Regions from separate parts of the uncultured Virgibacillus sp. genome, predicted to be linked through region 1. Evidence: a T-box and tRNA genes for the amino acid it is inferred to sense, from the RefSeq annotation. Region 1 holds a T-box; the other holds one or more tRNA genes.
What was found. A T-box is a leader RNA that pairs with one kind of tRNA and senses whether it is charged. The one in region 1 lies ahead of serS (serine--tRNA ligase), so its partner is inferred to be a tRNA-Ser.
Positions count from the first base shown of each region.

Region 2: it has a tRNA-Ser gene. The T-box ahead of serS (serine--tRNA ligase) is inferred to sense a tRNA for this amino acid. The anticodon was not compared.

Region 1 is NZ_CANMAB010000039.1:25,049-29,107, reverse strand. Features, by position in the region: gene serS (serine--tRNA ligase) at 188-1,462, opposite strand; T-box leader at 1,525-1,743, opposite strand; gene Q1A47_RS10395 (hypothetical protein) at 1,874-2,074, shown strand; gene pdxT (pyridoxal 5'-phosphate synthase glutaminase subunit PdxT) at 2,165-2,749, opposite strand; gene pdxS (pyridoxal 5'-phosphate synthase lyase subunit PdxS) at 2,765-3,649, opposite strand; gene Q1A47_RS10380 (serine hydrolase) at 3,717-4,059, opposite strand, start outside.
Region 2 is NZ_CANMAB010000052.1:6,511-10,569, forward strand. Features, by position in the region: gene Q1A47_RS12120 (methionine ABC transporter permease) at 1-164, shown strand, start outside; gene Q1A47_RS12125 (MetQ/NlpA family ABC transporter substrate-binding protein) at 251-1,069, shown strand; gene Q1A47_RS12130 (M20 family metallopeptidase) at 1,099-2,304, shown strand; tRNA gene Q1A47_RS12135 (tRNA-Ser) at 2,584-2,676, shown strand; gene Q1A47_RS12140 (GTP pyrophosphokinase family protein) at 2,773-3,516, opposite strand; gene proC (pyrroline-5-carboxylate reductase) at 3,948-4,059, shown strand, end outside.

The DNA.
Region 1 (4,059 bases):
CTTGATCACTTTGTCTACATCATTTTAGAGGTTTAAAAGAATTTTTTCTAGATGATTGTTTGAAGTCACCAGTTTTTCGTTAATGTTCCTTTGAAGTTCACTGATGCTCACAGATTAATCCTCATCCAGCGACAACTAAAATAGAAGCGTGCCGATTTATATAATTCCGGCACGCTTTTAGAATAAACTATTTAATTACTTCTTTTCCGCCCATATAAGGTTTTAATACTTTAGGGATCTCAACAGTACCATCTGCTTGCTGATAATTTTCGAGGATTGCTGCAACAGTACGACCAATCGCTAGACCAGAACCATTGAGCGTATGCACGAATTCCGGTTTAGCTTTTACATCTCTACGGAATCGTATCCCCGCTCGCCTAGCTTGGAAATCCTCAAAATTAGAACAAGAAGAAATTTCACGATACGTGTTTTGACTAGGGATCCAAACCTCAATATCATATTTTTTTGCTGCTGTAAAACCTAGATCACCAGTACACATGCTCATAACACGATATGGTAGCTCTAATAACTGTAATACTTTTTCTGCATGTCCAGTCAACATTTCCAATGTTTCATAAGATTCTTCTGGTTTAACAAAATGAACAAGCTCCACTTTATTAAATTGATGCTGGCGAATCAATCCTCTAGTATCTCTACCTGCTGATCCTGCTTCAGAACGGAAGCACCCACTAAATGCGGCATATTTTTTTGGCAAGTCATCACTAGATAAGATTTCATCCCGATGATAATTCGTTACTGGTACTTCCGCGGTTGGTGCCATAAAGTAATCCCAATCAACTAATTTAAATGCATCCTCCTCGAACTTCGGCAGCTGTCCTGTTCCGGTCATACTTGTACGATTTACCATATATGGTGGAATCATTTCCTCATAACCATGTTCATCCGCATGTAGATCCATCATAAAATTCCATAAAGCACGCTCTAAGCGTGCCCCTAAGCCTTTGTAGAATACAAAACGGCTGCCAGTCACTTTCCCTGCACGTTCAAAATCCAATATACCCAAATTTGTTGCGATATCCCAATGTGGTTGAGCTTCATAAGCAAAGTTTGGACGTTCGCCCCATTGACGCACTTCAATGTTATCATCTTCATCTTCACCAACAGGTACACTTTCATGTGGAATGTTTGGAATGGATAGCATAATTTGCCCCAATTGTTCCTCGATTTCTTTTAAATTTTTATCCAGTATAGCAATCTTTTCACCAACCTCGCGCATTTCCTTGATAGCTGGCTCTGCATCTTTCTTTTCTCTTTTTAATACAGATATTTGTTTAGATGCTTCATTTCGCTTTGCCTTCAGCTGTTCTGTTTCAGCTATAAGCTTACGCCGGTTTTCGTCAAGGTCCTCAAAACGATCCAGCTCTGATAAATCTTCGCCACGATGGGTTAATTTTGCTTTCACTTCTTGAAAATTGTTCCGTAAAAATTTCATGTCTAGCATTACAATTGTCCTCCTTAGTTATGTCTAATAAATAAAAATCAAAAAACTCCCGTCCCTAATGAAATAGGGACGAGAGTAAAATTCCCGCGTTGCCACCCTGATTGAAGAGAAATCTCTTCCGGCTTATCGTTTTAACGGTACGTCACCGGGTTTACTTACTATCCAAAGAATTCCATAAACCAATTCAAGGATGGATTCATAGCTATCTAATATCGATTCACACCAACCATCGATTCTCTTTAAGAAGATAAACTACTACTATTTCCTGTCAACATCGTTTTATATAGGTATTATATTACATCATAGCTGATTTTTTATGTATATGCAACTATCATTTTTTTGCAACTGCGCACCCCCATCCCTCGTTTGTTGTCGTCCATAATGCCAAAGATGTATCTGGAAGAACATTTTTTGCTACAGCTACCGTATCCTATCGCCCAACATGTTGAAGCGAATGTAATGGAGCAAGGTGTTGACAACCAAAAAGAGAATAAAAAAAAGCTCAGACATAATACGCTAATCAAAAAACCGAACGATAATTCGAAGCAATGGTACCGTCCCCTGGAAGTTAAAGTGAAAAATCTAACTTCCGGGATAACCACCTTTAACTAGCATTCGAATTCGTTCGGTCTTATTCTGACTATAAAACTCCTACATGCAAAGAAAAAGCATTTGAGTTATGTCTCATCAGGTTTACTAGTGTTAAGTACTTGCTACAGCTTTCTTAACCATCTGAACAAAATAAGCAATCATCCGGTTATCATCTGTTAATTCAGGATGAAAAGCTGTTGCTAGATAGTTACCTTGTCTAACTGTAACAATGTGTTCGTTATACGTAGCAAGTATCTCTACATCGGGTCCTGCTTTAACAACATAGGGCGCGCGAATAAACACAGCATTAAAATCTGCTGCAATACCATGCACCTCTACATCGGCCTCAAAACTCGCAACCTGACGTCCAAATGCATTACGAGCAACTTCCATATCAATTAGTTTTAAATGTGCAGTATCTTGATCCTTTATGGCAGTCGCCATTAAAATCATTCCAGCACACGTGCCAAAGATAGGCTTACCTTGCTGACCAAAATCTTGAATAGCATCAAAAAAGTCATAGCTGTCAATTAATCTTCTAATCGTTGTGCTTTCACCGCCAGGAAGAATTAATCCATCAATCTCAGCTAGCTGTTCTTTTCGTTTTATCTCTATTGCATTAGCACCACAAGCCTTTACAGCCCGAAGATGCTCGCGGACTGCACCTTGTAATGCAAGCACTCCAATTGTTGTCATATGGAATCCTTCCTTCTATTCACTACGATCCTGCATACGATCATGTGCTTCAATGGTGCTCATTTCAATACCTTTCATGGCAACCCCAAGGTCCTTAGAAAGTTCTGCAATCAATTTATAATCTCGGTAATGTGTTGTCGCCTCTACAATGGCCTTAGCAAACTTGGCAGGATTTGCAGATTTGAAGATACCTGAACCAACAAATACACCATCAGCCCCTAACTCCATCATGAGTGCAGCATCACTTGGTGTCGCTATCCCACCAGCTGCAAAATTAACCACAGGTAGACGGCCATCCTCACGAATTTCGATTAGTAATTCGAACGGTGCACCTATCTCCTTGGCATAAGTCATCACTTCATCTCTTGACATCGCAGTAAGCTTCCTAATTTCTGATTGTACCTGACGCATGTGACGAACTGCTTCTACAATATTCCCTGTTCCAGGTTCACCTTTGGTACGTAACATGGAAGCACCCTCGCCAATCCGACGTGCCGCTTCTCCTAGATTACGACAGCCACAAACAAATGGTACGGTATAATCTGATTTATTAATATGATACACATCATCAGCTGGTGTTAAGACTTCACTTTCATCAATATAGTCAACACCCATTGCTTCTAACACTCGTGCTTCTGTGATATGTCCAATGCGTGCCTTTGCCATTACAGGAATCGAGACAGCATTTAGCACTTCTTCTGTTATAGTAGGGTCCGCCATACGAGCGACACCACCAGCTGCTCGTATATCAGATGGAACACGTTCAAGAGCCATTACCGCAACTGCTCCTGCTTCCTCAGCAATCTTCGCCTGTTCAGCATTGACAACGTCCATAATAACGCCGCCCTTTTGCATTTCTGCCATACCACGTTTTACACGTTCTGTACCTGTATGAGACATATAAACTCCCCCTTGTTATAAAATAACTATATCAGATGATCAAGTTTTCCTCTTTAAGAAAAATTGATTAGAATAAGCCTTTCACCCAATCAACTACTGTCGTAAATAAATCAGCAAAGAAATCACCAATTGCTCCAAGTGTTAACATAAACCAGTTGGATTTTTCAACTGTTTCATTCGCTACAACATCTACCGTACTATTACTATCTTTAATAATATAGCCATAGTCATTCTCGCCCTTATATTTAAGCTGTGCTGTCCCAATCTTTTCTCCCTTTTTAATTGGTGCAGTCAATTTGCCCTCTTTATTTAACAAATCTTTATTTATTGTATATTCCATACTATATTTATCTTTTTCATTAGGCTTAATAGGTATCGTTATTCCTTCTTTAATAGAAATATCAACCTGA
Region 2 (4,059 bases), on a different contig from region 1:
CAGGTGCAGTAGGGGGTGGAGGCCTTGGCGACTTAGCTATTACTTACGGATATCAACGCTTTGATACATTGGTTATGATTATCACCGTAGGGATTCTCGTTATTATGGTTCAAGGCTTACAATCTACAGGCAATTTCATTTCTAAAAAAATTAGACGTCGGTAATGACTATTAATTTGAACGCTTTTTTCTAGCTATTTTTTAAAGCATTTATCGTTAAGTAACGTATTTAAAAATAAGGAGAGAACAGCATGAAAAGAATAACCATCCGTTTTTTATTGATTATATTGACAAGCATTATCACAGCATGTTCGAGTAGTGATGCAGCTACAACAGTGAAAGTCGGGATTAGTGGATCAGATACAGCCATTTGGGATTACGTGGCAGAAAAAGCAAAAAAAGAAGGGATAGATGTCGAAATCGTTCGTTTTTCTGACTATGTTCAGCCCAACTTAGCATTAGCTGAGGGGGAAATCGATGCAAATGCTTTTCAGACGGTATCTTATTTTGATGCTTTTATTGAAGAACATCATTTAGATTTAACCCCAATTGCAACAACAGTTATTGCTCCAATGGGCTTATATTCTGAAAAGCATGATCGTCCAGAAGATATTCCAGAAGGTGGAACCATTGCCTTAGCAAAAGAGGCAACAAATATGGGGAGAGGTCTATTGTTGTTACAGGACGCAGGGTTGATAACGTTAGAAGAAGGATTTGATGGCAATGGTTCATTAGATAAGATTGTTGAGAATCCAAAGAATCTTCAATTTGAATTGCTAGTGGCTGGTCAAACACCGCGTGTTTTACCTGATGTCGATGCTTCTATTATTAATAATGGGATTGCAGTTGATGCAGGTTTTAGCCCGTTAGATGATTCCATTTACCATGAAGATGAAACAGCAACGCCATATATAAATATCATCGCTGTCCAAAAAGAGGATCAAGATGATGAAGTGTTGAAGAAATTAGCAGATATTTATCAAACCGAGGATGTTGCGAATTTTATAGAAAAAGAAAGAGACGGAAATTCAATTCCAACGTTCGTACCGTTAAATGAAATAGGACATTAGACAAATAATAATATAGAGAGGTGAAGAAGATGACTATCGTTACAGGTAATATCGTGGAACTTAAAAAGCGAATTGCAACTTATATTGATGCGAATAAAGAAAGATATATAGGGATTAGTCATACCATACATGAGAACCCAGAAATCGGAAATCAGGAATTCTTTGCAGCTAAAACATTAACAGATATTTTAGTTGAGGAAGGCTTTGACGTTGAAAAAGATATAGCCGGGCACCAAACAGCGTTTATCGCAAAGAAACATGGTAGAGTTAAAGGACGGACCATTGGATTTTTAGCGGAATATGATGCGTTGCCTGGAATTGGGCATGCATGTGGCCATAATGTGATAGGCGCCACCAGTATTGCTGCTGCAATTGGTCTAAGTAAAGTAATTGATGAAATTGGTGGGAATTTAGTTGTATTAGGAACACCAGCTGAGGAAGGTGGACCTAATGGCAGTGCGAAAGGAAGTTTTGTAAAGGCAGGGCTTGTTGACCAGCTTGATGCTGCAATTATCGTACATCCAGGTGCCGAAACTAGTCTAACGTCACCAAGCTTAGCTGTAGATCCATTAGATTTCGAATTTCTTGGGAAGCCAGCTCATGCATCAGCGCATCCAGAAGAAGGAATAAATGCATTGGATGGTGTGATCCAATTGTTTAACGGGATAAATGCTTTACGTCAGCATGTACCAAGTGATGTACGTATTCATGGAATTATTACAGATGGTGGTCATGCTCCTAATGTGGTTCCTGAATATGCAAAGGCACGATTTTTCATCCGAGCAGCATCGAGAAATACATTAAATGAAGTAACTGATCGAGTTAAGTCGATTGCTGAAGGAGCGGCTTTAGCAACTGGTTCACAGCTGAAGGTTACCCCATTTCAAAATGAGGTCGATAATTTTATTATAAATCGTAGTTTTGATGACGTTTTTAAAGAAGTCGTCGAAGAATTAGGGGAGACAGTTAACACAGAAGAAAGAAAAACGTTGGGGTCAACAGATACAGGAAATATTAGTCAGGTTGTTCCAACAATCCATCCGCATATTAAAATTGGTTCTAGTGACTTAGTTGGTCATACCGTAGCCTTTCGTGAAGCTGCTAAATCAAAGCAGGCTGATGAGGCTCTCATTGTTGCAGCCAAGGCATCCGCATTTACTGCTTTAAAGCTTATTACCGATAAAGCAGTCTATGCACGTATTTATGAAGAATATGTTGAAAGAACTCAAGCATAATAGGGATAATGGGAATATGGGGGAATGAAGATAACATTCTCATTTCCTCCATAATTTTTAACGATTCAACTAGCCTTTTTGGATCCAGAGTGTTCGGTTATCCGCATACAGTAATTTCTCTATTGAATTGAACTTTCACTTTGTTTATAGAGGTTTTTAGTGATAAGCATGTATGAAGTGAATTCAAATATACACATCTATAAATGACGGAAATTTCCGAAATGGATTATTGTCATTGACAAGCTTATTTATGCATGGTATATTATATTTTGTTGTCACGGAGGTATACCCAAGTCTGGCTGAAGGGATCGGTCTTGAAAACCGACAGGGGTGTAACAGCCCGCGGGGGTTCGAATCCCTCTACCTCCTCCATTTATAAAATAGCGCATAAAATTTTGGAGATAAAAAAACCGTTACCATGTAGCGGTTTTTTTCGCTGTATATGGAAACGGAATTGTTGAAGTTTGCTTATTTCGTTTCTTTTATAAATGATTCGAGAAGTTTACGAGGAAGTGCAAAGCTTTCATTAGCTATTTTTAATAATTGTAAATCGTTGTCTTCACCTTCCTGTGCTTTTATATGGTTCACTTCATTATGTAATTGTTCCATTCGTAAATCGAGGTCTGATGCTACTTTCGCAGCATCCGTTAATTCTTTTGATAAATGATCAGGAATTACTTTATTATACTTATAGTAAATCTTATGCTCAAGACTTGCCCAAAAATCCATAGCAACGGTACGAATTTGAATTTCTACATATACATGTTCTTCACGATCTGACATAAACACAGGTATCGAAAGAATAAGGTGGAGACTTTGATAACCGGTGGATTTAGGATGTTTTATATAATCTTTACAGGAAATCACGGTTATGTCCTTTTGCTGCTGAATCATTTCGCTAACGCGATAAATATCAGAAATAAACGAACAAACAATACGAATACCTACAATGTCATGGATATTTTCTCTAATGGATTCAAGTGAAATATCTAGATTTTTTCGGTACATTTTTTTTAGAATACTTTCTGGAGATTTTATCCTTGATTTAATATGCTCAATCGGATTATAGTCATGGAAATGCTGAAATTCCTCCTGAAGGATCTGAAGCTTTGTGTTAATTTCATCAAGACCAAATTTATAGGTCATCATAAAACGTGTCATTTGATCGCGAATTTGTTTAAGCTGCTGAATTTGATTTATTGAATTAGCCATGTTAGCCCTTCTTTCCTTGATGATTATTTTTAGTTTAGCTTAATTTAACCTAAATTACACGTTTTCTTGACATTTGAAGCATTTCAGCATATAGTACATATCTAACCAAATAATATTTTAAAAAGGCAGTGATTGGACCAGTAATGCAGCGGGCGTACGAAAGAGAAAGGGATCCATCGGCTGAAAGATCCCAGACGTAAACGACTTGTATGAACCTATCCAGGAGCCGTTAGAATAAATCTGACCGCAGATGAAGACTGTGTTAACAATAAAAGCTGGGCATAGGTTAGCTATGTCAATTTAGGTGGTACCGCGGAAATGCTCTTTTCGTCCTTATTTGAAGGATGAAAGGAGCTTTTCTTTTTGGAAAAACAAATAAGTAGTAAGTATCTAACGGAACGTATTGAATTTAATCTAGGAGGTAATTGGAAATGGATAAAAAAATCGCATTCATCGGAGCAGGATCAATGGCTGAAGCAATTATATCAGGAATGGTTCGGGCAGAGATCGTAGATAATAATCATATTTCAGTAACCAATCGAA